DNA from 2 places in the Mesorhizobium sp. Pch-S genome. Region 1 is predicted to be linked to the other one. Evidence: riboswitches for the same ligand, from Rfam matches in the RefSeq annotation. Region 1 holds a riboswitch; the other holds the start of a gene.
The links. A riboswitch is a leader RNA that binds a small molecule or an ion and turns the genes downstream of it on or off. The one in region 1 is predicted to bind S-adenosylmethionine.
Positions count from the first base shown of each region.

Region 2: another riboswitch for S-adenosylmethionine. It lies ahead of C1M53_RS22965 (O-succinylhomoserine sulfhydrylase); the one in region 1 lies ahead of metA (homoserine O-succinyltransferase).

Region 1 is NZ_CP029562.1:3,028,988-3,045,078, forward strand. Features, by position in the region: gene C1M53_RS14125 (biotin transporter BioY) at 1-4, opposite strand, end outside; gene C1M53_RS14130 (DUF3108 domain-containing protein) at 228-1,013, shown strand; gene C1M53_RS14135 (EamA family transporter) at 1,043-1,933, shown strand; gene C1M53_RS14140 (lysoplasmalogenase) at 1,930-2,604, shown strand; gene C1M53_RS14145 (cupin domain-containing protein) at 2,660-3,079, opposite strand; gene gloB (hydroxyacylglutathione hydrolase) at 3,082-3,849, opposite strand; gene C1M53_RS14155 (class I SAM-dependent methyltransferase) at 4,104-4,889, shown strand; gene C1M53_RS14160 (ABC transporter ATP-binding protein/permease) at 4,886-6,751, shown strand; partial or broken gene C1M53_RS14165 (MFS transporter) at 6,808-8,364, opposite strand; gene C1M53_RS14170 (LysR family transcriptional regulator) at 8,511-9,368, shown strand; gene metA (homoserine O-succinyltransferase) at 9,477-10,400, opposite strand; SAM riboswitch at 10,450-10,527, opposite strand; gene hisC (histidinol-phosphate transaminase) at 10,773-11,882, shown strand; gene C1M53_RS14185 (prephenate/arogenate dehydrogenase family protein) at 11,887-12,819, shown strand; gene C1M53_RS14190 (DUF2125 domain-containing protein) at 12,926-13,924, opposite strand; gene C1M53_RS14195 (gamma-glutamylcyclotransferase) at 14,120-14,674, shown strand; gene C1M53_RS14200 (aldo/keto reductase) at 14,825-15,775, shown strand; gene C1M53_RS14205 (response regulator) at 15,813-16,091, opposite strand, start outside.
Region 2 is NZ_CP029562.1:4,897,557-4,913,647, forward strand. Features, by position in the region: gene C1M53_RS22935 (efflux RND transporter permease subunit) at 1-2,269, shown strand, start outside; gene C1M53_RS22940 (TetR/AcrR family transcriptional regulator) at 2,359-2,910, opposite strand; gene C1M53_RS22945 (MFS transporter) at 3,001-4,470, shown strand; gene apaG (Co2+/Mg2+ efflux protein ApaG) at 4,512-4,904, opposite strand; gene C1M53_RS22955 (glycosyltransferase) at 5,196-6,347, shown strand; gene C1M53_RS22960 (MmcQ/YjbR family DNA-binding protein) at 6,406-6,729, shown strand; gene C1M53_RS22965 (O-succinylhomoserine sulfhydrylase) at 6,781-7,968, opposite strand; SAM riboswitch at 8,057-8,134, opposite strand; gene C1M53_RS22970 (2'-deoxycytidine 5'-triphosphate deaminase) at 8,220-9,320, shown strand; gene C1M53_RS22975 (glyoxalase superfamily protein) at 9,388-9,948, opposite strand; gene C1M53_RS22980 (ABC transporter substrate-binding protein) at 10,313-11,041, shown strand; gene C1M53_RS22985 (MBL fold metallo-hydrolase) at 11,124-12,110, opposite strand; gene C1M53_RS22990 (ABC transporter substrate-binding protein) at 12,418-13,173, shown strand; gene C1M53_RS22995 (SDR family oxidoreductase) at 13,375-14,169, shown strand; gene C1M53_RS23000 (VOC family protein) at 14,234-14,875, shown strand; gene C1M53_RS23005 (GlxA family transcriptional regulator) at 14,948-15,895, shown strand.

The DNA of each region.
Region 1 (16,091 bases):
TCATCGGGCCTCTCCGGGTCAAATTTTGGTTCGCCGGCTCTCCGGCGTTTTGCAGGATGCATATTTCACAGGCTGATGGTGCAACGCAACAGCATTTGCGGCGTTGAGGGACAAGCCATGCTTCAGATCATCAAATGCCTTGACGGCGCCCCATAGATTCGCCGGATTTGCCCGCTTGAGAAGCCACCAGGGACATTAGAGCCAATCTTGAAAGGACCGACGTTTCGATGCCGCGCCCGACCCTTGTCCTTGCCGCCCTGCTTGCCAGCACCACAATGGCTACCTCCTCGGCGCCTGCCGCGGAAGCTTTCCACGGCGAATACACGATTTCCTTTCTCGGCATCACCGTGGCGCGGTCAAGTTTCGACAGCCGCTACGAAGGTGACAAATACACCATCGATGGCAGAGCTTCGGCGGCCGGGCTGGCGCTGATCTTCGACGACACCACCGGTACGTTGACGGCGTCCGGCCGGTTTTCGCGCGCCGGCATCCAGCCACAGGCTTTCCGCGCGGACTACACTTCGGGCAAGAAAGTCTCGATGGTTGACATCCGCTTCTCCGGCGGCGCGGTATCGTCCTCCAAGGTACTGCCACCTCCGAAACCGCGCGGCGACGACTGGCTGCCGCTCGATGCCGGCGACCTGAAGGGCGTCGCCGATCCGATCGGTGCGACGGTCATCCGTGCCGACAGCCTGGATGAAGTCTGCGGCCGCACGGTGAAGATGTATGATGGCGAGATGCGCGCCAATCTGGTGCTGACGCCGGTCAGCAAGGGCAAGATGGCGGTGAAGGGCTATCAGGGGCCGACCGTTACCTGCCTGATGACGTTTCAGCCGGTGTCCGGCTATGCGCAGCGACGCAAGGCGCTGAAGTTCCTGCGCGATCGTTCGAAGATCATGGTGACGTTTGCGCCGCTCGGCCAAACCGGGATATATGCGCCGATCCATGCCACGGTCGGCACGGAAATCGGCACGATCACCGTCAAGGCGCGACGGTTCGAAGCAAAAAGCTAGGCGCGCGAAGATGCGCCACCGGAGGGGACATGGCGCGCGCAACATTGATAGGCTTCTCGGCCGTGGCGATGTGGGCCTTGCTGGCTCTGCTCACAGACGCTTCCGGGACGATGCCGCCTTTCCAGCTTTCGGCAATCACCTTTGCCATCGGCACCTGCGTCGGCTTCGTGGCCAGGTTGTTCATGCCGGCCGCCAAACCGGAGCCGATCCCGGCGATCGTGTGGGTGATCGGCATCGGCGGTCTGTTCGGCTATCATTTCTTCTACTTTACGGCGCTGCGTAACGCGCCAGCGGTCGAGGCGAGCCTGATCGCCTATCTGTGGCCGTTGCTGATCGTGCTCGGTTCGGCGCTGATGCCGGGTGAAAAGCTGGCCTGGAATCATGTCGCCGGTGCATTGCTCGGCCTTGCTGGCACTTTCCTGATCGTCACAAAGGGTGGCGGACTGGCCTTCGATCCCCGCTATGGTTTCGGCTATGCAATGGCTGCGGTCTGCGCGGTGTTGTGGTCGTCCTATTCGCTTCTGTCGCGGCGCTTTCCATCGGTGCCGACCACCATCGTCACCTGGTTCTGCCTGGCGACGTCGGTGCTGTCCCTGGTTTGCCACCTGCTGCTCGAGCAGACCGTGTGGCCCGCAAACGCCGGCCAATGGCTGGCGGTGTTCGGTTTGGGCCTGATGCCGGTCGGAGCTGCCTTCTACGCCTGGGACATCGGCGTGAAGCGCGGCAACATCCAGGTGCTGGGCGCGGCGAGCTATGCCGCGCCACTTCTGTCCACGCTGGTGCTGATCGTCGCCGGTTTTGCGGAACCCAGCCTGCGTATTCTTGCTGCCTGCGTGCTCATCACCGGTGGCGCCGTGCTGGCGGCGAAATCGCTGCTGTTCGGCAAGCGCCAGGCGGTCGAGAACGGAGCTGGCGCATGATGCCCTTTCCCGGTGGTATCGAAGCGACGCCGAACGGCACGCTGATCTTCTCCATCGTGGCAGCCGTGCTCTATGCCTTTGCCATCGACAGGCCTCCGTCATGGAAGCGCTCGGCGGCAAAGACGCTTGCGGTCGCGCTGCTTGCCGTGCTCGCCTATCTGCAAGGCGGGCCGGTGCTGCTGGTCGCCGCACTGGTGCTCAGTGCGCTGGGCGACGCATTCCTGTCACAGGATGGCGACAAGGCTTTCCTCGGCGGGTTGGGCAGTTTCCTGGCTGCCCATCTCGCCTATGTCGCCCTGTTCGCTGCCGCGGGCGGCGGGGTGCCGGCATTGACCGGAACGCCCTGGCACATCGTGGCAGCCCTGACTATGGCTGTTTTCGCGCTTGGCATGCTGCGCCTGCTGTGGCCGCATATCGGTTCGGACCTCAAAGTCTCGGTTGCCGTCTATGTCACCGCCATCTTCGCCATGGGGGTGACTGCATTGACCACCAGCAACACGCTGGTGATCGGGGGTGCGATCCTGTTCATGGCATCAGACGCGCTTCTGGCGATCGAAAAATTCCTGGCCGAAGCGGTGGAGCGGCATCGGGTCTGGATGCGCTATGCGGTGTGGGTGCTCTACTATCTGGCGCAGCTGGCGATCACGCTGGGCTTCCTGCTTGCGGCCTAGCGCTCGAAAATCGACATCGATTTCCGGGAAGAAGCGCCGCAAGGCACTGGATGCGCTAGGAGGGCTGCCAGCCGGGCGCTGCCATTTCGAACGCGCCGAAATTGAAGCCCGGCGCCACGGTGCATCCAACGAGTGTCCAGTCGCCAAGGCTGGTCGCGGTCTGCCACCAGCCCGCAGGCACCACGATCTGCGGACGTTGATTAGCGGCAAGGTCGACGCCCAGCATATGCCGGGTCACGCCATGGCCTTCGCGATGCAACGACAACTCCAGCGGAGCGCCGGCGTGGTAGTGCCAGATTTCGGAAGCGTCCTTGACCCGGTGCCAGGCTGAGACCTGGCCGCGCTCCAGCAGGAAATAGATCGCCGTCGAATAGCCACGCCCGCCTTGCGGCGCGTCACGAAAGGTCTCGACATACCATCCACCTTCCGGGTGCGGCTGCATGTCGAGAGCCGCGACGATCTCTGCTGGCGTCATGGTCAGAACACGTCCTTGCGCTTGCGTATTTCGGCGAAGACCTCGGCGTCGCTCGCCTTTTCCATGCCCAGATGGCGGCGGATCGCCGGGTCGTGCCAGCGCAGGAACGGATTGGTGGAGAGTTCCTCTCCGATCGTTGTCGGCAGGGTTGGCTTGTCGGCGGCGCGCAGCTTTTCGATTTTCGCGGCGCGCTCCTTCAGGGCCGAGTTGGTTGGATCCACGGTCAGCGCGAAACGGGCGTTGGACAAGGTGTATTCGTGGCCGCAATAGACCTTTGTGTCAGCCGGGAGTGCGGCGAGCTTCTTCAATGATTCGAACATCACGGCGGCCGGCGCTTCGAACAGGCGGCCACAGCCAAGTGCAAACAGCGTGTCGGCGGTGAAGACGACGCCGGATTGCGGGAAATAGTATGAGACATGACCCGCGGTGTGGCCCGGGGTGAAGATGACCTCGACCGTCTCTTCGCCAAGCTTGAAGGTGTCGCCGCCCTTCACGGTGCGGTCGATGCCGGGGATCTTGGCCTTTTCGACCTCGGGGCCAATGATCTCCAGATTGAAACGCTGCTTCAGCGTCAGGTTGGCTTCGACATGGTCGGTGTGGTGGTGGGTGGTCAGGATGGTTTTCGGTGTCCAGCCGCTGCGTTTCATGGCGGCGGTGATGGAGGCTTCCTCCGGCGCGTCGACGAGAGCCACCGCGCCGCTTTTCGGCTCGCGCAGCAGCACGCCGAAATTATCCTGGCGGCACATGAACTGTTCGATTTCGATCGCCATCGCCGGTCTCCCTTGTCGTCCGCACAGATAGGGTGATCGGCCGTTCCTGTCACCCTCTAATGCGTGTCGCGATCTTTCAGATTCGCTCCTTGCGCATGAGGTTTTTCTTCTCCCGCATGTCGTTATCGCAAAACCGCTGCGCACTTTTGCGCGACATGCTTTAAAGATGCCGGCGTGACCCTACTTGTCGGAGGATACGGTCATCAGCACCGCTGTTTGTTGACACCAGCCTTCCCGCAGATACGGTCCAGCCCATGCATTCGGATATTGTCGACCTGCGCTCCTTCTATGCCTCGCCGCTTGGACAATTGGCCGAGCGTTCGATCACTATGGCACTCTCGTCGATCTGGGCTTCCGTGCCCAACGAAAGGTTGGTCGGGCTCGGCTATGCGCTGCCATGGCTGGAGCGTTTCGGTGCCGACGCGGAGCGAGCGCTTGCCTTCATGCCGGCCACGCAGGGTGCGGTGATCTGGCCGTCTGCCGGTCCGTCGGCAACCGCATTGGTCTTCGACGAGGAACTGCCGCTGGTCGATTCTTCCGTCGACCGCATGTTGCTGATCCATTCCCTGGAGCATACGGAAAATCCGCGCGAGACACTGAATGAAGTCTGGCGCGTGCTGGCGCCGGCCGGTCATGTCGTCATCGTCGTGCCGAACCGGCGCGGCGTGTGGGCGCGTTTCGAACACACGCCGTTTGGCACCGGGAGACCCTATTCGCGTGGGCAGATCGCAGAGCTGCTGCGCGAGGCGAACTTTACCCCGGCCGCCTGGTCGGACGGACTTTATTTCCCGCCCTCGCAACGCCGTTTCATGATGCGCTTCCAATCGCTTTTTGAAAGCGCCGGGCGGCGGCTGTGGCCGATCTTCTCCGGCGTGATCGCGGTCTCGGCACAGAAGCGGCTCTACCAGGGCGTGCCGGTGGCGCAGCGTGCATCGCGTCGAGTCTTCGTGCCGGTGTTTTCACCGCAAGGTGCGACGCGGCTCGGTCGGCAAATCAAGGAGCCCAGCGGGCTGGGCGTTCCCGGAGCGCAATGGCGATGAGCGACGTATCCGGCACCGTCCAGGCCGAAATGAGCAGCCTTCGCGATCAGGTGGCCACGGTCCGGCAGGGGTTGAGTCTCTCGCCAGGACGCCGCGCGCTGCTGATCTTCGGCGGCGGCATTCTCGCGGTCATTCTCGCCACGGCCTATGGCCAGATCCTGCTCAATCGCTGGAACCAGCCGTTCTACGATTCGCTGCAACGGCGCGACCTGACCGCCTTTCTCGATCAGCTCGTCGTTTTCGCGATGATTGCAGGCGGGCTGCTCGTCCTCAACATCGGCCAGCAATGGCTCAACCAGCGTTTTCGCCTGAAGCTGCGTGAGGCGCTGACCATCGACCTGATCGAGGAATGGCTGAAACCGAACCGTGCATTCCGCGTCGCCAATGCGGGAGCGATCGGCGTCAATCCCGATCAGCGCCTGCAGCAGGATGCCGGGCATCTGTCCGATCTTTCGACCGATCTCGGCGTCGGTCTGGTGCAATCCTTCATCCTGCTGGTGTCGTTCGTCGGTGTGCTCTGGGCACTCTCCTCGGGGTTCGTCTTCAACATCGGCGGACACGCCATCGCCATTCCAGGCTATATGGTCTGGGCCGCGTTCCTTTATGCCGGGATTGCGTCCTGGCTGAGCTGGCTGGTCGGGCGGCCACTGATCGGGCTGAACAGCGATCGCTATGCGCGCGAGGCGGACCTGCGCTTCTCCATGGTTCGGGTGAACGAGAACATCGATGCCATCGCGCTTTCGCACGGCGAAGCAAGCGAGAAACGACGGCTGGCAGCGGATCTCGCCGCGCTGATCGCTTCGATCATGCGGATCTTCCGCGCCCAGATCAATCTCGGCTGGGTCACAGACACCTATGGCTGGATCACCGTGGTTGCGCCGATCCTGGTGGCAGCGCCGGTCTATTTCGCCGGCGACATCACTTTCGGTGGGCTGATGATGGCGGTCGGCGCCTTCAACCAGGTCCATTCCTCCTTGCGCTGGTTTGTCAACAACATCGGCGCGATCGCCGACTGGCGCGCGACGCTGATGCGTGTCGCCGACTTCCGCATGGCGCTCAAGGAGACCGATCAGCTGCATGGCAATGAACAGCATATCGAGGTGTTCGAAACCGGGGACGGCACCATGGTGTTCGAGGACCTGATCGTGGGGGCGACATCGGGCTGTTCGAGACTGGCGCAGAAGTCGGTGACGATCGAACCGGGCGAGCATGTGCTGATCACCGGCGATCCGAGTGCCGGCAAGACCCTGTTCTTCCGGGCAGTAGCCGGGCTGTGGCCATGGGGGGCAGGGCGCATCGGCATGCCGGCGCGTGCCAATCTCGCCTTCGTCCCGCGCACGCCTTATTTTGCGCCCGGCACGCTGCGCGAAGTGCTGGTCGATGGCGTGACCGGTATCGACGATGCGAGCGTCAAGAGTGTTCTGGCCGAGGCCGGTCTTGATCACCTCGCGCCGTCGCTTGATCGCCATGCGCGATGGGACAGGGAACTCAGCGAGGAAGAACAGCGGCTGGTGGCTTTCGCCAGGCTCGCCCTGCAGAAGCCGGACTGGGTGGTGATTGACGAGGCGATGGACACGTTCAGTGGCACGGTTGCCAAACGTGTGTTCGCCATGCTGGGCAAACACCTGCCCAAGGCAGGTGTCGTCAACATCGGCCGCGGCCAGCACAACTACAACTTCTTCCCGCGTGCACTCGAGATCATCAAATGCGCCGACCTGCCGGCGCTGAAACCGCCGCGGATACGGGCCGGCGCGCTGGAGCCGCCACCGCTGATCCGCAGGCGCAACGGAAACGGTAGCAAGCGCAATGGCAGCGGTGCCAGGCATGATCGCGACGACGAGAGCGTGGAGCGCGTGAACTAAGACGAAAACCGCCCCGTTGCTGGCGGGGCGGTTTTCGAACGAGACACCCACTGCAATCAGAGGACGTGTGATTCCGCGCGTGCCTCGGATGCGGAGATCGGTCCGGCCTTGCTCGAACCGAAAATGGCAAAGGACAGCGCGGCCAGGATCCATACGCCGAGACCGCCATAGAGCATCACCCAACCGAAACCTTCGACCAGAGCCGAGTGGACCACCTCCGCGGGCACCACCAGGCCCGGTTGGCTGGCATCGTGCAACGTCGTGGTGTTGCCGGCTGCGATCTTTTCGGCGATCGCACGCAGGTCAACTCCGTCGAGGGCGTTCGGCAGGCCCTTCTTCAGCCCGTGCAGGATGCCCTCGACAAGGACAAAACCCATCACGGCAATGTTGATGGCAAGCGCGATCAGGCGGGCGCTGGTGTCGATGCCCGAGGCCATGCCGGCACGGCTTGCGGGCACCGAACCGGTGGTCATGTTGGTGGCCGGCGTCGTCGTCAGGCCAAGGCCGATGCCCGCAACGAGCGCACCGGGCAGCACTGTGAGGCCGCTTGCCGCCTCGGAAGCGGAACCCAGCCACATCAGGATGAAGCCGAGGCCGATGGTGAACAGGCCGAGCGGAATGACGATGCGCGCATTGAAGCGTGCCAGCAGGTACTGGGCGATCGGCGGCATCACCAGGAAAGGCACCGTATAGGCGAGCACCGCAAGACCCGTCCTGGTGCTGTCATAGCCCAGCCCGACCGAAAAATAGATCGGCAGGTAGATCATGAAAGGCCAGTAGCTGAAGTTCATGCCGACGCAGCCGACGATCGCGCCGGAAAAGTCACGGATCTTGAAGACCGAGAAGTCGAACATCGGGTGGGTGTGGTAGCGCTCCACCAGCACGAATGCGATAAAGCCGACGATGGTGGCGGCGGCGATGCCGAGCGCCGCGGGGCTCAGGAAACCACCGAAGTCGGGAGCCTGGGTGATTTAATAGGCAAGGCCAAAAACCGCGGCGCTGAGGGTGACGATGCCAAAAATGTCGAGCTTCTTGGCCTGCGGATCACGCGATTCGGTGACGCCGGCATAGGTGAGGATCAGGCAGAGCACCGCCAGCGGTGCGTGAACGAGAAAAACCCATTGCCAGGTGGACAGGGCGACGATGCCGCCACCGATGATCGGCCCGAAGCCGAGACCGATGCCGGCAATCACGCCCCAGATGGCGAAGGCCCTGCCGCGTTCCCTGCCATCCTGGAACTGGTGCGAGAGAATGGCGATGGAGCAGATGAACATGGCGCCACCAGCCATGCCCTGCAGGAAGCGCGCGACGATCAGCAACGAGGTGTTGGGGGCCAGGCCGCACATCAGCGAGGTCAACCCGAAAGCCGCGACCGTGATGGCAAAGACAAATTTCCTGCCGAAGCGGTCGGCAAACGTTCCGGTCGCCATCAACACGGTGGTGCAGGCGATGGTATAGGCATTCATGATCCACTGCATGGCCTTGAAATCGGCCTGCAGCACACGTTCCAGCGTGGGCAGGATCACCGGCACGCTCGAGATCTCCAGGCCGAACATCAAGGCTGACAGACACACGGCCGCCAGCACGAGGCCGTTTCTATTGGGGGTAGCCATCAAAAACCTCCGGCGTCGACGGAGGCGATGTCCACGCCCACGCCGCTCAATTGCGTTGTGAAATCCGAGTTCCAGATAGTTGCAGCTTGAACATAAGAAAATGCGATGTATCTCTATTTCAGAGATAACAAATTGGTATGCTGACAATGTTGTCACTAGACGTTGAGGCCGTGCAGGCCTTTGTCATGGTCGCCGACCTTCAGAGCTTTACCCGCGCCGCCGACGCGTTGGGTACGACCCAGGCGGCGATCAGCGTGAAACTCAAGCGCCTCGAGGAGAAGGTTGGCCGCAAGCTGATCGAACGCACGCCGCGTCATGTGCGGCTTTCGGCGGAGGGGGCGGTGTTCATCCAGCCTGCGCGTGAGTTTCTCGTTGCGCACGACCGCGCCGTTGCCGGGCTCTTCTCCTGTGCCCGCCGTTTCGCACTGGGCATCGCAGCCCACGTCGCCGGCCCGGAAGTGACGACGCTGCTGGCGCGCCTCAACGAACATGATCCCGCGCTGACCATCGAGGTGCAGGTCGATAATTCGCGCAATCTGCTCGATGCGTTCGATCGTGGAGAACTGGATGCCGCAATCGTGCGGCGCGAGGACGACCGCCGCGACGGCGAGGTTTTGGGGCCGGAGCATTTCGGCTGGTTCGCCGCCCCCAACTTCCGTTGCCGGCCAGACGAGCCGATACGGCTTGCCGCCCTGTCTCCCGCATGCGGCGTGCGCGACATCGGCACCCATGCACTTGACGATGCCGGCATCGCGTGGACGGAAGTATTCCTTGGCGGTGGCTCGTCGGTGGTTATGGCGGCTGTGTCAGCGGGGCTTGCCATGGCCGTATTCTCCGAGCGGCTCGCACCGGTCGGTACCGTCGAAGTCAGCCGCAGGTTCAACCTGCCGCCGCTGCCGTCCTCGGAAATCGTGCTGCATTCGACGCTGACCGACCAGCGTTCGCGTGACGCGCTGCGCACCATCGCCTGCGCCTTCCGCGAGCACCGCGCCGCAGCGGCATAGCCTAGAGCGCTTCCGATCTTGTCGGAAACGCGCAAATGCTCCAACGCTTTGTTCTTAAGCAATTCCGGCCGCAAAACCGCGCCTGACAGGCGCGGTCCGGGCCTTCGGTCAGCGCTTGCTGCCGATGTTTTCCAGGTCGTAGGCGGTGGTCTGATAGACGCTGTTGATCCAGTTGCCGAACAGCAGGTGGGCGTGCGAGCGCCAGCGGTTGAGCGGAGGGCGCCTGGGGTCGTCGTCCGGATAATATTCGTGCGGTACCGCGATCGACACGCCGGCATTGACGTCGCGATCGTATTCTTCCTTGAGCGACGTCGAGTCGTATTCGATGTGGTTGAACATATAGAGCCGGTTGCCGGCCTGCTCGGCAAGCAGGCTCGGGCCTGTCTCTTCCGAGTCCATCAGCAGTTCCAGCCCGGAACCTGCGGGAATGTCGGCGGTCCGCACTTCGGTCCAGCGCGACACCGGAATCGCGAAATCGTCCGAGAAGCCGGAGAGATAGGGGGAGGCGGGCGCGTTGTTGCGATGGCGGAAGACGCCGAACGCCTTTTCCTCCAGCGTGTGTTTGGGCACCTGGTGGAAATGCCAGGCGGCCGCCATAGCTCCCCAGCAGATGAAGAACGACGAATGGACGTTGGTTTTCGTCCAGTCGAGAATGCGCTGGAGTTCGTTCCAGTAGGTCACGTCCTCGAAAGGCAGCAACTCCACCGGCGCGCCGGTAATGATGAAGCCGTCGAACTTGCGATCCTTCACCTCGTCCCAGGTCTGGTAGAAGGTGATGAGGTGTTCCTCGGAGGTGTTCTTGGCCTTGTGGTTGCCAACGCGGACCAGGGTCAGTTCGACCTGCAGCGGCGTGGCGCCGATCAGCCGGGCGAACTGCGTCTCCGTCCTGATCTTGTTGGGCATCAGGTTGAGCAGGCCGATCTGGAGGGGGCGGATGTCCTGGCGCAGGGCGGTCTGCTCGTCCATGATGGACACGCCCTCCTTGACCAGAACTTCACGGGCGGGGAGCTGATCGGGGATCTTGATCGGCACGTTGCGAACTCCAAAAAACAAAACCGGCATTGCTGTCGCAAAGCCGGTTTACGGATCGCAAACGGCCCTTTAGCGACTTATTTAACGTGGCTGCAAGCCGACCGGCCAAATCACCACGGATCAATGCCCTGCTAATACGCCGACCAAGCGATGGCGTCAATCGATGGTCATTCGGCAGGCCAGCCTCGGTTTTCCTCGACAATCGCAGGTACGGGCGGTATTTCCGCCCTGGAGCATTTTTTGTAGCCAGGCGGAATCACGTGGCGTCACGAAAATGCGGCCAAAACAAAAACTTAGAGCGTTTTCGCGTTTCTGCGAAAAACGGAAACGCTCTGGCCTTCGGCCCGGAGGCGTCAATCACGGACTTTTGACATGACCAAGGCAACCGATCTGCTTCGTCCGCAACCCCGCGCCGGTATCATGGATATCGAGGCTTACGTGCCGGGCAAGGGTGCTGCGCATGGTGTCGCCAAGGTCCATAAACTCTCGGCCAACGAAAATCCGCTCGGACCGTCGCCGAAGGCTGTCGAAGCCGCGCAGGAGGCAGCTGCGGGATTGGAGCGCTATCCGGATGGCCAGGCGACCAGGCTGCGCCAGGCAATCGCCGATACGCATGGGCTCAACGTCGCCAACATCCAGTGTTTCAACGGCTCCGACGAAGCGCTTGGGCTGCTGGCGCGCATCTATCTCGGCATCGGCGACGAGGCGATCTACACCGAGCACGGGTTCCTGGCTTATCGCATCTTCATCCTGGCAGCCGGCGCAACGCCTGTGGTGGCCAGGGAAGCCAACGAGCATGTCGACGTCGATGCCATCCTTGCGGCCGTAACGCCGCGCACCAAGATGATTTTCCTGGCCAATCCGAACAACCCCACCGGCACCTACATTCCTTTCGAGGAGGTGCGACGCCTGCATGCCGGCCTGCCGAAGAACGTGCTTCTAGTGCTGGATGCTGCCTATGCCGAATTCGTGCGCCGCAATGACTACGAAGCGGGCGTCGAGCTGGTCGCAGGCAACGAGAATGTCGTCATGACGCGGACCTTCTCCAAGGTGCATGGGCTCGGCGGTGCGCGTATCGGCTGGTCCTATGCACCAGCGCATGTCGTCGATGCGCTCGAGCGTGTCCGCGATCCCTTCAACGTCAGTGCCACCGCGATCGCGGCAGGCGAAGCCGCTATCCGCGACCGCGGCCATGTCGAGCGCTCCGTGCAGCATGTCGAAACCTGGGTGTCGTGGCTGACCGAAGAACTGACCCGGCTCGACCTGCGGGTGACGCCCAGCGTCGGTAACTTCATCCTGATCCACTTTCCGGATGACAGGAAACATTCCGCACCTGCGGCGGACGCGTATCTGAGTGAGCGAGGCTATATCCTGCGGCGCGTTGCCGGCTACGGTTTTCCCAACGCGCTGCGGATGACGGTCGGAACCGAAGAAGCCAATCGCGGCGTGGTCGCCGCACTCACCGAATTCCTGAAAAGCTGAAAAAATGTCCGAACCCCTGTTTGAAAAGATTGCCCTCATCGGCATCGGCCTGATCGGTTCTTCGCTGGCGCGCGTGGTGCGCCGGGAAGGGCTTGCCCGCCATATCGCGATCTCCACCCGCCGTCCGGAGACGTTGAAACGTGCAGAGGAGCTGAAATTAGGCGACAGCTACACGACCGATGCAAAGGCGGCGGTGCGGGACGCCGATCTTGTCATCGTCTCGGTGCCGGTAGGCGCTTCCGGTGCCGTGGCCGAGGAGATCGCACCGGCACTGAAGAAGGGCGCCATCCTTACCGATGTCGGTTCCACCAAGCAGTCGGTGGTCGCACAGATGTTGCCTTTCGTGCCGGAGGGCGTGCATTTCATTCCCGGCCATCCGCTGGCCGGTACCGAGAACTCAGGCCCGGATGCCGGCTTTCCAGACCTGTTCGACAACCGCTGGTGCATCTTCACGCCGCTGCCGGATACCGATCCAGAAGCGCTGGAGGCATTGTCGGAATTCTGGCGCCGCTGCGGTTCCAACATCGACACGATGACGCCCGAGCATCACGACATGACGCTTGCCATCGTTTCGCATCTGCCGCACATCATCGCTTACAACATCGTTGGTACCGCGGACGACCTGGCCAATGTGACGAAGTCCGAGGTCATCAAATATTCGGCCTCGGGTTTCCGCGACTTCACCCGCCTTGCCGCATCGGATCCCACCATGTGGCGGGACGTGTGCCTGCACAACAAGGATGCCATCCTGGAGATGCTGGCGCGCTTCTCGGAGGATCTTTCCTCGCTGCAAAGGGCGATTCGCTGGGGCGATGGCGACAAGCTGTTCGACCTGTTCACCCGCACCCGGGCCATCCGCCGCTCGATCATCCAGGCCGGTCAGGATATCGATGTTCCCGACTTCGGACGCCAGGTGGTGGAGCATCCGGGCAAGTGAGGCAGTCGGCAATCGACAGTCGTAGAACAACGGGGACGTATCCAGAAACCGCCTTGTGATTTCTGAAAACCGAGCGAGTAGTTCCGACTGCCGACTGCCGACTGCCCTATTCCACCGGCTTGATCGTTCCGAGCGGGATGAAGCCCAGCGAGGCGCGGCCCTTCACCACTTTCAGCGGCATCGTCGGTTCGTTGCCGAGCATGGAAAGGGCAGCAAAACCCTGCCGGATCTGGTTGGCCTGCTCGGGGATCGCCGTGGCCAGGATCGCCGCCACCGCTTTCGGGTTCTGCAGCTTGATGTTGAGGGTGCCGTCGATGAGGCCGTCGGCGTCAACCGCGATCGGGCCTGCGAGGACGATGCGGGCTTCGCCGGAAGACAATTCGAGGTTCCTGATCTCGGCGGATTGACCGCGCAGGCTTTTGGGCGGTGTGCCGAGCATGGGAAGACCATTCTTCACCGTGACGTCACCCTTGCCGCTGAAGGGCGGGAGAACCCGGCCGCCAATGGTATGGGCATCGATTTCGAGGTCGGTGAAATCATGTGTCAGCACAAGGTCCTGCCCATTGGGACTGGCCGTCGCAGTGAGCTGGCCGACGCTGAACAGTTGGACGGGATCGGTCTCATCTGTCGGATCGGTCTGGCCGTTGAAACCCTCCGCCGTCACCGAAACGCGGCTGGGCAGGGGCCACCACAGATGTCCGCTGATGTCCAACTGGTCCCAGTCGATCCACAGCGGCGGCATGTCGGGCACGGAGGTGCGCAGCGGTCCGTCGAGATTGACATTTGGCGTCAGCGGCTGGGCAAGGCTCGCCGTGGCAATCATGCCGCCAGCGGCGGCTGCGACGTTCCTGGCATCATCCTGATAGGCAAGCCCATCGCAGCTGACCACGAAACGCATCGGGTAGCCGCTGACAGTCAGATTGGTGCAGTCGGCATTGATTCCCTTGGCGGCGAGGGCTGCAACAGTGTTCGTCGCGTCGCTTCTGACGCGTCCTGCCAGCCAGTACCAGCCAGCACTGTAGAGGCCGAACAGGACAAGCAGCGCCAGGATCAGCCGGGGCAGCCAGCGCCGACGTTTTGGCTTGGTCTGGTCACTTGACGTCATGCTGTGGCCCTCGATAACCCAAGAAGAACCGGAATGACCGTTCCGGTCGAAATGATTTGGTGCGGATGACTATGCCCACTTAGGGCGGGAATGCGATGAAAATGAAACTGCATTCCGCCCTGTCTCTTTGCTTGTCGCATGATCTTTGTCCAAAAAGTCTGCGACCTTTTGGGATCATGCTTTAGGCTTGGCGATATGGGCGATTTTTGGGTTTTTGGCTACGGTTCGCTGATCTGGCGGCCCGGTTTCGCGCATGTCGAAACGCAGAGGGCGCGCCTGCATGGCTATAGACGCTCACTCTGCGTCTATTCCTTCGTGCATCGCGGTACCCGCGAAAGGCCGGGGCTCGTGCTCGGGCTCGATCGCGGCGGTTCCTGCATCGGGCTGGCTTTCCGGGTACCTGGTGAGTTGCGTGATGAGGTCATCGCTTACCTGCGTGAGCGCGAACTGGTCACCAACGTCTATCTCGAACGCTGGGTGAAGGTGGCTCTGGAGGACGGCCGTATGGCGGATGCCGTGACCTATGTCGCCGACCGTGGCCACGAACAATATGCAGGTGCACTCGAGGAAGCGGAGGCCGCTGCCGTCGTACGCGGCGCCGTCGGCCAGTCGGGTGTCAATGAAGACTATGTTCTCAACACCATCCAGCATCTCGAGGCGCTCGGCATCCGCGACCGCTGGCTGGAACAGGTGGCGCGGCTGATCGTCCCGCCTGAAAACGCCTCTGGCCCATTGAACCCTGCACGATAGTCCCTAGCTTGCTGCTGGGATCCGCACCTGTGTGCATTGGAGCGATTCCGTTTTTACGGAAACGCGGGAGCGCTCCAAGTTTGTTTTCGCCGCATTTTTGTAACGCCAGGCGATTCGACCTGGCGACAGAATGCTCTAGGGAGATCTATCTTGGCCAGACGTCTGCTCGGTCGTACCGACCTCGAAATCGCGCCGCTCGTGCTGGGCGGCAATGTGTTCGGCTGGACCGCCGACGAAAAGACGTCCTTCGATCTGCTGGACCGTTTTGTCGACGGCGGGCTCAACGCCATCGATACCGCGAACGTCTATTCGCGCTGGGCGCCCGGCAACAAGGGCGGAGAGTCTGAGACCATCATCGGCAAGTGGATGAAGGCGCGCGGCAATCGCGACAAGGTAGTCGTCATCACCAAGGTCGGTGCAGACATGGGACAGGGCAAGAGGGACCTTTCCGCCGGCTACATCGAACGGGCTGTGGAAGACTCGTTGAAGCGCCTGCAGACCGACAGCATCGATCTTTATCTTTCGCACTGGCCGGATCCGACTGTGCCTTACGAGGAGACGCTCGGCGCCTACCAGACGCTTCTTGCCAAGGGCAAGGTTCGCCATATCGGCTGCTCCAACCTCGACGCCGGCCAGCTTCGGGCGGCGCTCGATGTAGCCAAGCTGCGCAATCTGCCGCGCTACGAGGTGCTGCAGCCGGAATACAATCTCTATGATCGCGCTTCCTATGATGGTCCTCTGCGCGACCTGTGCGTGGCAGAGGGTCTCGGTGTGATCACCTATTTCAGCCTCGCCAAGGGATTCCTGTCGGGCAAATATCGCAGCAAGGCCGATCTCGGCAAAAGCGCTGCGCGCGGCGAGGATGTGGAGGCCTATCTCAACAAGCGCGGCATGCGCATCCTGGCAGCGCTCGATGCTGTGGCAGGACGGCACGCGGCCAAGCCTGCCGAGGTCGCGCTCGCCTGGATCATCGCACGGCCGGGCGTGACGGCGCCGATCGCCAGTGCGACCACACCGGAGCAGATGGCGAGCCTTGTGCGAGCCGCTTCGCTTGGGCTCACGCAGGCGGATGTCGAAGAACTGGACAAGGCGAGCGTGTAGCTCGCCTTGAGATGGCAATCAGTGGAAACGGGTGCGATCAGGCTGCCAGCGCGCGGCCGACGCGATCGCGGATTTCAGCCAGGGTGAAAGGCTTCTGCACGACATCCAGGATGATCCCGTTCAATTCATCCGCGCGTTCACGCTGGTCAGCATAACCGGTCACCAGCATGATCTTGAGCGTGGGGAAAGCGGCGGCTGCCGCCTTGGCCATTTCGATGCCGTCCATCTCGGGCATGCGGATATCCGAGACGATCAGGTCATAGTTGCCATTGGCGGCACGGATGCTCTCCAGGCCCTGAGCGCCATCGGCCGCAAC
Region 2 (16,091 bases), 1.9 Mb from region 1:
CGACCGGGTCAAGGCGATGTTGCCGTCCTTCGAAGACCAGATGCCGGCAGCAGCGTCGATCCAGCTGATGAACGACCGCTCGACCTCGATCATCGCCGCTGTCGACGACGTCCAGTTCACCTTGCTGCTGACCATCGGGCTGGTCGTTCTGGTGATCTTCGTCTTCCTGCGGCGCGTGACGGCGACGATCATCCCGGCCGTGGCGGTGCCGATCTCGCTGATTGCCACGCTGGGCGTGATGTTCCTGCTCGGCTTCTCCATCGACAACATCTCGCTGATGGGATTGACGCTCGCGGTGGGTCTGGTCGTCGATGATGCCATCGTCATGCTGGAGAACATCTATCGGCACATGGAAGAGGATGGCCTGCCGGCCTTCCAGGCCGCCGTCAAGGGCTCACGCGAAATAGGCTTCACCATTCTGTCGATGTCGATTTCGCTGGTGGCGGTGTTCATCCCGGTTCTGCTGATGGGCGGCGTCATCGGCCGCATCTTCAACGAATTCGCGGTCGTGGTGACGGTGGCGATCCTGGCCTCGATGTTCGTGTCGCTGACATTGACGCCGATGCTGTCGGCGCATCTCCTGACCTTGCCGAAGGGCCACAAGGCAGGGCAGGCGGCTGAGCACCAGCATGGCTGGCTGACACGAGCCTATGATCGCGTTTTGACCTGGTGCCTGGCACATCATGTGATCGTCTTCCTGGTCTTCCTCGGCACCGCGACGCTTTCGGTCTGGCTGTTCACCGTCTCACCCAAGGGCTTCCTGCCGCAGGAGGACATCGGCCAGATTTCCGTTTCGACCCGTGCGCGCCAGGACATCTCGTTCGATGCGATGGTGAAGCTGCAGGCCCAGGTCGCCGAGGTCTTCGAGAAATCGCCCTATGTGGCGCATGTCTCGTCGACGGTTGGAGGCGGTTTCGGCTCGGGTGGTCTCAACCAGGGATCGCTGTTCGTCGAACTGAAGCCGAAGAGCGAACGGCCCGAGATGGCGGACGTGATGGCAAGCCTCAGGCGTCCACTCGCCGACGTACCAGGCATCAGCACCTTCATGCAGCCGGTGCAGAACCTGCGGCTGGGGTCGCGTTCTTCGGCCAGTGCCTATCAGCTGGTCGTCCAGGGTCTGAAGACCGACGAGACCAATGATTGGGCGCAGAAACTGACGGACGCGATGCAGGCCGATCACGCGATGTTCGCCGACGTCAACAATGATTTGCAGAATACCGCGCTGCAGGCTTCGCTGATTGTCGACCGCGACAAGGCGGCCACCCTGGGTGTCGACACCAACACTCTGCTGAACAGCCTCTATGGTGGTTTCGGCACCGATCAGGTGACGACCATCTTCGGCGCTGCCGACAGCTATCAGGTCATCACCGAACTCGATCCGAAGATCGACTGGTCGCCGGAGCGCATGCTGTCGATCCAGTTCCGCACGGCGAGTGGTTCGCTGGTGCCGCTGGGCGCCTTCGCTCGTGTCGACCGTACGGCAGGACCGCTCACCATCAACCAGCTCGGCCAGCTGCCGGCGGTGACGATCTCCTACAATCTGCCGCAGGGCATATCGCTCGGCGATACCGTGACCCGCATCGAGGCGCTCAAGGCCGAGATCGGCGTGCCGAAGACGATTGCCACCTCCTTCTCGGGTACGGCCAAGACGTTCCAGGATTCGCTCGCCAACCAGGGGCTGCTGATCGCAGGCGCAATCCTGACCATCTACATCGTGCTCGGCATGCTCTATGAGAGCTTCATCCATCCGTTGACCATCCTGACCAGCCTGCCTTCGGCACTGCTCGGCGCGGTGTTGTCGCTGCGGCTGGCGGGAATGGATGTCTCGGTCATCGCCGTCATCGGACTTCTGATGCTGATAGGCATCGTCAAGAAGAACGGTATCATGATGATCGACGTGGCGTTGGTATTGCGCCGCGAGGGACGAAGTGCGCGCGATGCGATCCACAAGGCCAGCGTCATGCGTTTCCGTCCGATCATGATGACAACGCTTGCCGCCATCATGGGAACGTTGCCGATCGCCATCGGTGAAGGCGCCAGTGCGGAGCTGCGTCAGCCGCTGGGCGCTGCCGTGGTTGGCGGCCTGATGGTCTCGCAGGTACTCACCCTGTTCGTCACACCCGTGATCTACCTGTACATGGAGTGGCTGTCGCAATGGTTGCTGAGTTTCGTCCGCAAGGGCAAGAAACCGGATCTCCATCTGGTTGAAGGGACCGCGCAACCGTCGCTGTTCGACGAGAACAAGGACCGCCCGGTCGCAGCCGAATAGGCGAGGAGACTGACCGAACCAACTCCTGGCGATCCTGCTGCCGGAACGCCAGAGCCGAAGTCGCGGATGCGATGGGCCTGCGGTCCGGCCTACTGTCCGTCGGTGTGCGTCAGCTTAAGCATATCCGTGAACAGCGCGTGCCAATCGGTCTCGTCCAGGGTGATCAGGCCGAGTGCCCTCAGCAGGAAAGCTCCTTCGCCGGCCAGGAATGCCACGGCGATCTGGCGGTCCGCCGGCCTCGACAGGTCGAGCCGTCCCAGGAAGCCGTTGTACCACTCCCGGCTCTCCGCCACGCGGTCGGGTGCTTCCAGCAGCGCCGTCATCATGACGGCGGAACGCGAGTGTTCTTCCTCGTCCTCGTCGCGTGTCACCGAAAGATGCGCCCGGATCATCGCCTGCGCCGACGGATTGGGCCCGGCTTCTTTCACGACCTTGGTTTCATAGGCATCCGCCCAGCGCGCGATCATCGCGCGGATCAGATTGTCCTTGGTGCCGAAGCAATATTGCACGCCGCTCTTGGTGATACCGGCGGCTTTCGCCACCGCGTCGAAGCTCAACCCCGATGCGCCAAATTCGGTCACCACCGTCTCGGCGGCGTCGAGGACCTTGTCGCGGTCGATGCTGCGCGGTCTTCCTGACATCTGACCCCTTCCATTTCAATACGATCGTATTTATATGCGTGCTCGTGGCCGTTCAAGGCCGCGAGAGAACGTACACTGAAGGAAGCCATCATGTCCCCGTCCAACCGCTGGCTGGTTCTGGCCATCGTGTCGAGCGCGCTGTTTTTGATCGTCATCGACATGACGGTGCTCTACACCGCACTCCCCACGTTGACGCACGACCTCAGGGCGACGGCGACCGAAAAGCTCTGGATCGTCAATGCCTATCCGCTGGTCGTCGCCGGCCTGCTGCCAGGTGTCGGCACACTGGGCGATCGGCTCGGCCACAAGCGCATGTTCCTGGCCGGCCTCGTCGTGTTCGGCCTGGCCTCGCTCGGCGCCGCCTTCTCCCCGACCTCGGCATGGCTGATCGCGGCGCGGGCGTTGCTTGCCCTGGGCGCTGCCATGATGATGCCGGCCACCCTGTCGCTGATCCGGCTGACCTTCATCGACGAGAAGGAACGGGCCTTCGCCATCGGTGTCTGGGCAGCCGTCGCTTCCGGCGGTGCTGCCTTCGGCCCCGTCGTCGGCGGCGCGCTGCTGGAGCACTTCTGGTGGGGTTCGGTCTTCCTGATCAATGTCCCGGTGGTGCTCATTGCATTGCTGGCCGGCGCGACCCTGCTGCCCAATCGGCCGGGCAACAGCGACCACCCCTGGGATCTGGTCGGCTCCGTCCAGGTCATGATCGGGCTGGTCGGCCTGACCTATGCCATCAAGGAAATGGCCAAGCGCGATCCGTCCTGGTTCGCCGCCGCGCTCGCCTTTGCCATCGGTCTCGTCGCCATGATCGTCTTCGTGCGCCGGCAGCTTGCCAGCCGGACCCCGCTGATCGACTTCTCGCTCTTCGCCAATTCGCGCTTCTCGGCCGGTGTGGCGACAGCCATGGTGGCGTCGGCGGCCCTGATCGGCGTCGAGCTGGTGTTCAGCCAGCGTCTGCAGCTTGTGCTCGGCCTCTCGCCGTTGCAGGCCGGCCTGATCATCCTGCCGATCCCGCTCGCCGCCTTCATCGCCGGCCCTCTGACCGGACTGGCCCTGCCGCGTCTCGGCGCCGTGCGCGTGCTGTGGTCTTCGCTGTTGCTGGCCGGGGCCATGCTCATTGCCTATCTGCTGGCCTATCAGGGCGCGACCTGGCTGTGGTTGACCGCATTGTCGCTGATGGGCTTCGGTTTCGGCGCAGCGATGACGGCGGCGTCCAGCGTCATCATGTTGTCGGCTCCGGAGGAAAGGGCAGGCATGGCGGCTTCGATCGAGGAGGTCTCCTTCGAGCTTGGCGGCGCGCTCGGCATCGCCTTTCTCGGCTCATTGATGTCGGGCCTCTACACCTATGCCATGGTGCTGCCGCAAGGCATTGCCGCACAGGCGGGCGACAGTCTCGACGAAGCGTTGCTTGTCGCCGAGCGGCTGGCGCCGGCCGAAGCGCAGACGCTGACCGCGCTGGCGGGTGCCGCCTTCGACCAGGCCTTCTTCGGCGTGATCGCCGCCGCCGCAACGCTGCTGGTCCTTGTCAGCCTGGTGATCTGGCGCCGGACTTCGACGGTGTGAGGATGGCATGTTCCCTTCTCCCTCAAGGGGAGAGGGGGGCCTCAGTTTACCACGCGCCTGGCGTTCGGCAGGTCGAGCGAGAAGGCAGGGATGGCGATGTCGAACTGCTCTCCACGCGCATTGCGCATCGTATAGTGCCCGACCATGATGCCCGATGGCGTCGAAAGCGGGCAGCCTGACGTATATTGATAGCTGTCGCCGGGGTTCAGTTCCGGCTTTTCGCCGACAACTCCCGGTCCGCGCACTTCTTCGACCTGTCCCTGGCCGTCGGTGATGTGCCAGTAGCGCGACAGCAACTGCACGAACTCGTTCGAGCGGTTGTCGATCGTCACCCGATAGCCCCACACGTAACGACGCTCGTCCGGGTCAGAGCGGTCCTCCAGGTAGAAGGGTTCCACCTCGACCACGATGTTGCGGGTGACTGCGCTGTACATGAGAAACCTGATGCGACTCGGTACCAAAGACAGCTGTGAGTTTCCGCCCACGGACTGTCATGGTCAACCTTCTGTCATGTGCACGACATGAAACGGTGATGGTGTGCGCCGATCGCGTCCGGTCCCGTGACGATTCCCGGACATCAGATTGCAAGGCTAGCGCATGACCTCGAAATCGGAATCGATTCCGGAAAGGATCATACGCCAGATCAAAGTCTTAGAGCGTCCTTTGCGCGTCCAAGAGGACGCGCGGCGCTCTGAAGCCTGCGTTTCCGGGAGTGACCTGACTTCATGGACCTGACAATCGCTGCCGCATCCTTCTCTGCCGCCCTGCTTCTCACCAATTTCGTTTCCATAGGACTGGCGTGGTCCCAGCTGGAACGACGCCGCACGGCGCCGGCACCGCGCAGCGATGCGCCGCCGGTTTCGATCGTCATACCCGCGCGCGGGATCGAGCCCTTCACCCCCGAGACGCTGGAACGCGCTTTCCGTCTCGACTGGCCGGACTACGAACTGATCTTCTGCGTCGCCCATACCGACGACCCGGTCGCGCTGGCCATCCGCACCACCATGGCGCGTTTCCCAGACATACCGGCCCGGCTCCTGTTCGGCGACGACCGCATCAGCGGCAATCCCAAGCTGAACAACTGCGTCAAAGGCTGGGAGGCGGCGCGGCACGACTGGGTGATCCTGGCTGATTCCAACGTGCTGATGCCGCGCGACTACATCCAGAACATGATGTTGGCGTGGCGCCCCGACAGCGGCCTCGTCTGCTCGACGCCGGTCGGCTCACGCCCTGACGGTTTCTGGGCCGAGGTCGAATGCGCCTTCCTCAACACGCTGCAGGCGCGCTGGCAATATACCGGTGCTGCCGCCGGTCTCGGCTTTGCGCAGGGCAAGAGCATGTTGTGGTCGAAACCGCTGCTTGATGCCAATGGTGGGATTCACGCTCTGGCCGCCGAGATCGCCGAGGACGCCGCAGCGACCAAGCTGGTCAACGGACTTGGCCTGAAGGTCCATCTGGTGGCTTCGCCGTTCGAGCAGCCACTCGGGCACCGCAAGGTCGAAGCCGTATGGTCGCGGCAGGCCCGCTGGGCGAGGCTGCGCCGCGTCACTTTCCCGCTGTTTTTTGCACCGGAACTGTTTGTCGGCGCGGCCATGCCGCTGCTGTTCGCGCTGATTGCCGCTGCTGGCTCCGGCGCCGACATGTTCTCGACCACCTTGCTGGTACTGGCTGCCGTCTACCTGCCGGAATACGCGCTGGCGCTGGCTAAGGGCTGGTACGCTTCGCCACGCCTGATTGCGGCGATGGTGGTGCGCGACGTCATGGTCCCGGCCATCTGGCTGCGCGGCTGGCTCGGTGGTGCCATCGACTGGCGCGGCAACACCATGAACATCACCACCAAGTCCGAAGAGGCCGAGGAGGTTCTGTCGGGCGCTTGATCTTTTCAGCGGTATCGCTGCCGGCCGGTTTGCGGCATGATCGTCGGGGAGGTTGGCTATGCTGTTGGAGGACCGCTATTGCCAGATCGCGCTCGGTTTTCCCGGAGCCGAGCAGAGCAGCCATTTCGACGTCACCGATTTCCGTGTCCGCGGCAAGATTTTTGCCACATTGCGGCCTAAGGACAATCGCGCCGTCATCAAGCTGGCACCGGACGAGCAGCGGCTGCTGCTCGAAACATCGGCCGGTCAGTTCGAACCGATCCCCGGCTCCTGGGGTCAGAAGGGCTGGACGCGGGTCTGGCTGGAAAAGGCGGACGAGGAAACCGTCCGCCATGCCATGACGATGAGCTGGCGCTCGGTCGCGCCGAAGGCGCTGCGCTAGCGGGGAACAGAGCGGACTGCGGTTCCTTTCGTCGCATCCCGCTCTGGACCGTCAAGCCTTGGCCAGCGCCTGCTCGATATCTTCCAGCAGATCGTCGGTGTCTTCGAGACCGAGCGACAGGCGCAGGGTGCCGTCGCCGATGCCGAGTTCGGCGCGGGCCTCGTCGGTCAGGTTCTTGTGCGTCGTCGTCGCTGGATGGGTGATCAGGCTCTTGGCATCGCCCAGATTGTTGGAGATCAGCACCACGTCGAGCGCATTCTCGAAGGCGAAGGCCGATTTCTTGCCGCCCTTCAGGTCGAAGCAGATCAGCGTCGAGCCGCCGGTCATTTGCTTCTTGATGATGTCGGCCTGCGGATGGTCGGCGCGGCCGGGATAGATCAGCCTTCCGACCTTCGGATGGCTGGCCAGGAAGTCGGCGATCCTGGCTGCGGCCTCGGTCTGCTGGCGCACGCGCAGCGGGAGCGTCTCCAGCCCCTTCAAAAGCACCCAGGCATTGAACGGCGACAGGCTCGGGCCGGTGTGGCGGAAATAGTCGTGCAGGTTTTCGTCGATCCACTTCTTGTCGGATAGCACGATGCCACCGAGGCAGCGGCCCTGGCCGTCAATGTGCTTGGTGGCCGAATAGACGACGATGTGCGCGCCGAGCTCCAGCGGTTTCTGCATCAACGGTGTGGCGAAGACATTGTCCACCACCAGCCTGGCGCCGATCGAATTGGCAAGCCTGGCGACAGCCGCGATGTCTACCACCTCCAGCGTCGGGTTGGTCGGGCTCTCCAGGAAGAACAGCCTGGTGTTGGGCCGGACCGCGGCTTCCCAGTTCTCGATCTCGGTGCCGTCGACCAGTGTCGCCTCGATACCGTATCTCGGCGCCAGCGTCTCGACCACCCAGCGACAGGAGCCGAACAGCGCGCGCGCGGCGACGATATGGTCGCCGGCCTTGAGGCCGCACAGCACGGCGGCCGTCACCGCTGCCATGCCCGACGCTGTGGCGCGGGCGTCTTCGGCGCCTTCCAGCGCGCACATGCGCTTTTCGAACATGTCGACGGTCGGGTTGGCATAACGTGAATAGATGAAGCCCGGCTCCTCGCCCTTGAAGCGGGCCTCGGCGCGCTCGGCACTGTCATAGTGATAGCCTTGCGTCAGGAACATCGCTTCCGACATCTCGCCGAAGCCCGATCGCAGCGTGCCTGCGTGGACGAGCTGGGTTGCGGGTTTCCAGTTGCGCTTTTTCTCGGTCATGGTTCCGTTCCGACACAAAAACTGGCCGCCATATGACTGACAGGCACAAAAAAACCGGCCGCGAAGTCGCAACCGGTCCATACGGCCTTTGTCGGGCCCTGCGGTCCTTTAGCGACTTGTTTAACGTGGCTGCAAGCCGACCGGCCAAATCACCACGGGATAAAGCACCCTTTAGACCCGGGGGCGGCTTGCGTCAATTGCCGGCTTCATTAAGAGCATGGAGGACTGGCTGACTTGAGCCACCTGTGGAGTTGTCATTGCGCAAGACAGGCATTCTTCCCGATCAGGTTATCGCGGCGCTGTTCCATGCGGGCAGCCTGAAGTCGCCGCGAGCGCTCGATGACGACCAGATCCAGCCGGCCAGCCTCGACCTTCGCCTTGGCGAGAAAGCCTATCGGGTGCGCGCCAGCTTCCTGCCTGGTCCCCACAGCACGGTGGAAGCCAAGCTCGACCGGCTCAAGCTGCACGAAATCAACCTCGCCGATGGCGCTGTGCTGGAGACGGGTTGCGTCTACATCGTGCCGCTGCTGGAGAGCCTGGAACTGCCGGATCACATTTCCGCCTCGACAAATCCGAAAAGCTCCACCGGCCGGCTCGACATCTTCACCCGTGTCATGACCGATCATGGCCAGGAGTTCGACAAGGTCGCTGCCGGTTATCGTGGCCAGCTCTACCTCGAAGTCAGCCCGCGAACCTTCCCGATCGTCGTCCGCACCGGTTCACGCCTGTCGCAGATCCGTTTCCGCACCGGCAATGCGCTGCTGTCGGAGGACGAACTGCATGCGCTGCACCGCGCCGAGACGCTGGTGGCAATCGATCCGCCCAACATCTCCAACGGCGGCATCGCGCTGTCCATCGACCTCGCCGGCGACAAGGACGGGCTGGTCGGCTATCGCGGCAAGCACCACACCGGGCTGGTCGATGTCGACAAGCGCGCCGCTCAGGACATCGTCGATTTCTGGGAGCCGCTCTATCGCAGTGGCGCCGGCGAGTTGGTGCTCGATCCGGACGAGTTCTACATCCTCGTCAGCCAGGAGGCGGTGCATGTGCCGCCGCTCTACGCTGCCGAGATGACGCCGTTCGATCCGCTGGTCGGCGAATTCCGCGTGCATTATGCCGGTTTCTTCGATCCCGGCTTTGGCCACTCCGCAGCCGGCGGCACTGGCAGCCGTGCGGTGCTGGAGGTGCGCAGCCATGAAGTGCCGTTCATCCTCGACCATGGCCAGATCGTCGGCCGGCTGGTCTTCGAGCATATGCTGAAGCGGCCGACCGCGCTCTACGGCACCGACCTCGGCTCCAACTACCAGGCGCAGGGTCTCAAGCTGTCGAAGCACTTCCGGGCAGCAAGATGAGCAGTAGGGGAATAGGTCGGCAACTGATTGCCCTATCCCATTTTTTGCAGCCGGCTGCCCAACCATCTCACGACGCAAGGCTTCTGCGCTGGCAGATTTGCCAAATGTGGCCTGCCGGGTCGAAAATCGCAGCCGCAAGCCATCCCTCGGCGGTCGGTTGCAACGCGTCGCGAACGATGGCTCCCGCTGCTATTGCTCTTGCCGTCACCAGTCGGGCGTTTTTTACCTCCAGCCGCAGGGTCATGCTGACGGCCCCGTGATCCTTGGGGAAGAACGGGCCCCCGCGCCAAGGCTCGGCCTCGCGCCGAGGATTGGAACCCATGACGGAAATTGCCATTTCGCCGACCTGCAAATCGATCGCCACCCCATCGTGTACTTTCGTCCGGACGGCATCAAAGGCCTCTTCGTAGAATCGCGCGGCGTCCTGTTCTCGTCCGTGCTCGACAAAGATTGAAACGGTTATGCCGATGTCTTCGCTGTGGGCGACCGACAGGGCATTCCAGCTGGAATATCCAAGCTGCTGGGCGATCAGTTCCAGACAAGCGCTATGCGACAGGTGCGATTGCTTTTCGGCCAGGGCCTTGCGCAATGCCTTTGCCATAGTCTTCGCACGATTGATCGTATTCACGGCTCGATCCTTTCATGGGCGCAATCGGGGTCAGTGCTCGCCTTCCTGACAGTCGCCCAAAGGGTCAACCAGATCGTGTGCATTCACCAATCCAAACGGAGCGAGCGGCAGGCTGCACGGCCTCCGAAATCCTACCCAATCCCGAGGCACGGTCAACGCCGAATGGAAAAGGGTTGCCGTTGCCGAAGGAACGAGCGCGTTGATCCGACTGCCGAGCCACCCATCTAAAGCAGCAAGGCCACGTCGCATCCTACGCTTGCCTGGCCCTCGGCGGCGTGCTTGGCTGTCCACGGACAACAAGACCAACCCGAGGGGGAACATGATGAAAATGTCCAGGTGGTTCGCAACGGTGGCGGCCGCAACGATGATGGTGGCCGGCGCCAGCAGCGCCTTTGCCGCCGACAAGATCAAGATCGGCACGGAAGGTGCCTATCCGCCTTTCAATACCCTCACCGCGGACGGCAAGCTTGAGGGTTTCGACATCGATATCGCCAATGCGCTCTGCGCGCAGATGAAGGCCGAATGCGAACTCGTCACGCAGGACTGGGATGGCATGATACCGGCGCTGCAGGCCAAGAAGTTCGACGCCATCATCGCCTCGATGAGCATCACGCCGGAGCGCAAGAAGCAGGTCGCCTTCACCAACAAATATTACACCACGCCGCTGGCGCTGGTCGCCCTGAAGGACAGCTCGCTGGCCGGCACTGACGGCGAGGCGGTCAAGGGCAAGACCGTCGGCGCGCAGGCCTCCACCACCCAGGCCGACTACGCGCAGGACGTCTATGCCAAGGCCGGCGCCGACGTGAAGCTCTATCCGACGCAGGAAGAAGCGGTGACCGACCTCGTCAACGGCCGCCTCGATGCCGTTCTTTCCGACAAGTTCGTGCTGGTCGACTGGATGAAGAACGGCTCGGCCAAGGACTGCTGCAAGATGATCGGCGACGTCAAGGGAACCGAGACCGAGGCCGGCATCGCCGTGCGCCAGGAAGACAACGAACTGCGTGAGAAGTTCAATGCCGCCATCGACGCCATCGTTGCCGACGGCACTTACAAGAAGATCCAGTCGAAATATTTCGACTTCGACATCTATTGAGCCCAGGGGGCGGCTGATCGCCAGTCCTCCACCGCTGACGATGAAAGGCCGGGACGTGTCCCGGCCTTTTGCTTTCATGCGATCAGATCGCGCTGCTCCATTGCACAGGCACCAGTTCGAAGCCGTTGCCTGCCTTGGCGATGTGGCCGGTTGCGGGGAAGGGGGCGTGATAGAAGGCGACCTGCATCTTCTCCGCTGCGGCCATGTCGAGCAGCTTGCGCCGGGTTTCTATCGCCTGTGGCCCGTCCATATCGAAGATCGCCGTCCAGTCGGGATTGCGCACGAACAGCGCCGGATGGTTGGTTGTGTCCGACAGGGCCATCAGCCTGCCTTCGCCGGAAGTGATGGCGAAGACGGTGTGACCGGGCGTATGGCCCGGAGCGGCGATCGCGGTCACGCCGGGCACGAGTTCCTTGTCGGCTTCGAACTGTTTCACGTCCTTGGCGACGGGGCCGAAGACGCGGCGCACGGTGGCGAAGGCGTTCCTGGCGGCTTCCGGTGCGGCGTTCATTTTGGCATCGTCCATCCAGAACGCCCATTCGGCAGCCGGGACCATGACCTCGGCGTTGGGGAACACGGCGGTGCCGTCCTTGAGACGGAAGCCGTTGATGTGGTCGCCGTGGAAATGGCTGATGATGACGGTCGAGACATCCTCCGGCTTGAAGCCGGCGGCCTTGAAATTGTTCATCCAGACGCCGGAGGTCGGCGCGCCGGAATCGCCATTGCCGGTGTCGATGAGCACCAGCCTGTCGCCGATCTGCAGCGCCAGCGTGGTGTAGGAGATCGAAAGCGCGTCGCTTGGCAGATAGGCGGCTTCCAGCGCTTTCTCGACGTCGGCGAGCTCGGCATTGCGGATGAAACCTTCGAGCGGGCGTTTGCCGAAACCGTCGTTGAGGGCGGTGACGGTGATGTCGCCCACCTTGTAGCGATAGAAGCCGGGGTTGTGGCTCGCGGGTGCGTCCTGCGCCCGGGCCGGAGCGATACCGGCGGGCAGGTCGAGGATGGCGGCGGTGGCGAGAGCGCTGGCGCTTGCCATGACGGTGCGACGGGAAAGGGCGAAACTGGCCATTGATCGGACTCCAAAGGTCAGCAGGCACGGCCTTGACCGGCAGCGCTCATCGCCGACCGGTTCCGCGCCCCGGGGGAACAACCCCGAAATCAGGCTAGCAGCCGGACCGCCCGCTTCAACCCGATGCGGCCGTGGGCGGGTCACCTTTGCGTGAGCCGGTCGTTATCGTGGGGAGAGTTGCACCTGTCTTGCCTTCGGCAGATGGAGCACCAATCGAAGCCCGGCGCTGGTGCTTCCTCGCTTTGCCGGCACATGTTTGGCAAACTCAGGCCGTTTCGGCCGACGTGGAGGGAAAACAAGAATGAAGATTTCGAAATGGCTCGTCTCGGCTGCGGCCGCGACGGTGTTGATGGTTGCGCCGGCTGCCGCCGAGAAGCTGAAGATCGCCACCGAAGGTGCGGCGCCGCCCTTTAGCACGGTGACGGCGGACGGCAAGCTGGCCGGCTTCGACGTCGACATCGCCAATGCGCTGTGCACCCAGATGAAGATCGAGTGCGAGATCGTCGCGCAGGATTGGGACGGCATGATCCCGGCGCTGCAGGCAAAGAAGTTCGACGCCATCATCGCCTCGATGACCATCACCGAAGAGCGCAAGAGGCAGGTCGCCTTCACCAATAAATATTATTCGACGCCGCTAGCGCTGGCTGGCCTGAAGGACACCACGGTGACGGGCACCGAGCCGGCAGCGCTCGAAGGCAAGACGCTGGGCGCGCAGGGCTCGACCATGCAGGCCACCTATGCGCAGGACGTCTACGCCAAGGCCGGCGCCGAAGTGAAGCTCTATCCGACGCATGAGGACGCCGCGACCGACCTCGTCAACGGCCGGCTCGATGCCATCATCACCGACAAGTTCGTGCTGGTCGACTGGGTCAAGAACGGCAATGGCAAGGATTGCTGCAAGGTGATCGGCGACGTGAAGGGCACCGAAGCGCAGATCGGCATCGCCATCCGCCAGGGCGAGGATGCGCTGCGCGAGCGCTTCAACACCGCGATCGACGCCATCGTGGCCGACGGCACCTACAAGAAGGTGCAGGCGAAGTATTTCGACTTCGACATCTATTGAGCGGCCGCGGCTCGGGCTGCATCGAGGCTGACGCGAGAACGGGCGCCGATGGCGCCCGTTTTTGTGTCCGAACGGGAGGCGAAGGTTAAGGGTTCAGGAAAGCATGTCCTAAAAGGTGGCATCTTCGACATTCAGGACGAGCGCCGATCGTCCTATCTTCAACTGGTCTCTCATCGATGGGAGCATCAAAGGAGATCGAAGATGACAAGCGAACACAAGGGTACGGCTCTGGTCACCGGCGCATCGTCGGGAATAGGTGCGATCTATGCCGATCGCCTGGCGAAACAGGGCTATGACTTGATTCTGGTGGCACGCAATGCCGGGAAGCTGCGTAGCCTTGCTGGTGCGATCAGCGACGGCACCGGACGTTCGGTCGAGGTGTTCCCGGCGGACCTGGCAGGCAGCGCGGACCTGGGAAAAGTCGAAAACCTGCTGCGCACCGATGCCAGCATCACCATGCTCATCAACAATGCGGGAATTGGCGCAACCGCGCCGTTGCTCGCCAGCGATGTCGACGCCATGCAGTCGATGATCGATATCAACGTGACCGCGCCGATGCGGCTAGCCTACGCGGCGGCGCCCGGTTTCGTGTCGCGCGGCAAGGGTACGATTATCAACATCGCTTCGATCGTCGCCATTTCCCCCGAAACGTTGAACGGCGTCTACGGCGGCAGCAAGGCCTTTGTCCTGGCCTTTTCGCAGTCGCTGCACCACGAGCTCGCCGACAAGGGCATCCGCGTCCAGGCTGTGCTTCCGGGCGCAACCGCGACCGATTTTTGGGCCTTGTCCGGCACGCCCGTCGAGCATCTGCCCGCCGAAATCGTCATGTCTGCCGATGCGATGGTCGACGCTGCGCTGGCGGGACTGAAGCTCGGCGAACTGGTCACCATTCCGTCGCTGCCGGACATTGCCGACTGGCAGGCTTTCGAGGCCGCGCGCAATGCCCTGAAGCCCAAGCTTTCGCTGGGTGCTCCCGCGAAACGTTATGCAGCCTGATCCCCGGGGCGGTGTCCCTTGCTGCGACGCCGTCCACGGCAACCTTCTCGGAAAGGAAACGACAATGTCCCGCATTCCACACTCCGATAACCCATCGTCCGCAACCGCACTGAAACTGGAAGTCGTGGTGCTTCCCGTCGCCGACGTCGATCGCGCCAAGGCATTTTATGCCGGTCTCGGCTGGCGGCTCGATGCCGACTTCGTCAACGGCGACGCCTTCCGTGTCGTGCAGTTTACGCCGCCCGGCTCAAACGCCTCGATCCATTTCGGCAAGGGGTTGACGCCGGCGGCACCCGGCTCGGCACAGGGGCTCTATCTCATCGTCAGCGACATCGCGGCGGCGCGTGCAAACCTCAATGCGCATGGCGTCGCGGTCAGCGAAGCGTTCCATCGCGCCGCTGTCGGTGGACCGGCCTTGCCCGGACGTGACCCGGAAGGGCGAAGCTACAACTCCTTCGCCACGTTCAGCGATCCGGACGGCAATGGCTGGATCCTCCAGGAGATCACCGCGCGGTTGCCGGGACGCGTCGAGCCGGACGTCACCGCCTACGGTTTGGTGGCCGACCTGGCGGCGGCACTTCGGCGCGCGGCAGAGGCGCATGGCGAACACGAGAAGCGCAACGGCGGCCAGCACGACTTCAACTGGCCCGAATGGTATGCCGCCTACATGGTGGCGGAAAAAGCCGGTTCGGAACTGCCGCTTTGAGGGCAAGATGGAAAGTGTCCTGAATCTCGGCTATTCCACTTTCTGCGCCATAGATCCCGAAGGAATGTGCTGATGTTGCGGATCGGTTTCGTCCTGACGCCCGGCTTCCAGATGATGAGCCTTGCCGCCGCTTCGGCGTTCGAGTTCGCCAATCTGGTTGCCGGCGAGAAGGTTTACGACATGGAGATCCTGTCGGAGACGGGCGGCCTGTTGAGCAATTCGTTCGGCATCCCGATCGAGACGCGCAAGCTACGCCTGTCCGGCTATGACACGCTGATCTTCGGAACCGGGATCGTCATCGACCAGCCGGCTCCCGCAATCGTGGCGTTTGCCCGCAAGGCCTTCAGGTCGGCGCGCCGCATCGCCTCGATCTGCATGGGCGCCGCCATTCTCGCGGAGGCCGGCCTTCTCGACGGCCGGCGGGCAACCACGCACTGGCTTGTCGCCAGCAAGCTGCAGGCGCGTTACCCGAAGGTGCGCATGGAAGAGGACCGCATCTTCATCGTCGACGGCTCGGTCTGGACTTCGGCCGGGATGAGCGCAGGCGTCGATATGGCGCTCGGCATGATCGAGAAGGATCTCGGTGCGGATCTGGCGCGGGCGGTGGCGCAGCGGCTGGTGCTCTACCACCGCCGCGCCGGCGGCCAGTCGCAGCATTCCGAGCTGCTGGCCCTCGATCCCAAGTCCGATCGCATCCAGAAGGCGCTGGCCTATGCCAGGACCAACCTGCGATCGGCGCTTTCTGTGGAGGAACTCGCCGAGGCTGCCCATCTGAGCCCGCGGCAGTTCAGCCGCGCCTTCCGCGCCGAGACGGGGCAAACGCCGGCCAAGGCCGTGGAGAACCTGCGGCTCGAAACTGCACGCGTGATGATGGAGCAGAGCCGGCATCCGATCGAGGTGGTCGCCGCCGAGACCGGTTTCGCCGATCGCGAGCGCATGCGGCGCGCCTTCATCCGTGCCTTCGGGCAGCCGCCGATGGCGATCCGGCGCAGCGCGCGGGAATCGTCGCTGGCGAACTGACATTTGGAGCAGTTCCGGTTTTTACGGGAACGCTCTAACTCTTTGTTTTTATGCAATTCTGGACGCAAGACCGCGTACACTTTTGCTGGAATTTCTCTAGTAGAATACTCAGAAGCCTTCCGGAGGGACAAGCGCATTTCCAGCTATTGGTACATCTCGATCCTGCCTCCACGCGCGCGGAACACACTTTCCCAAA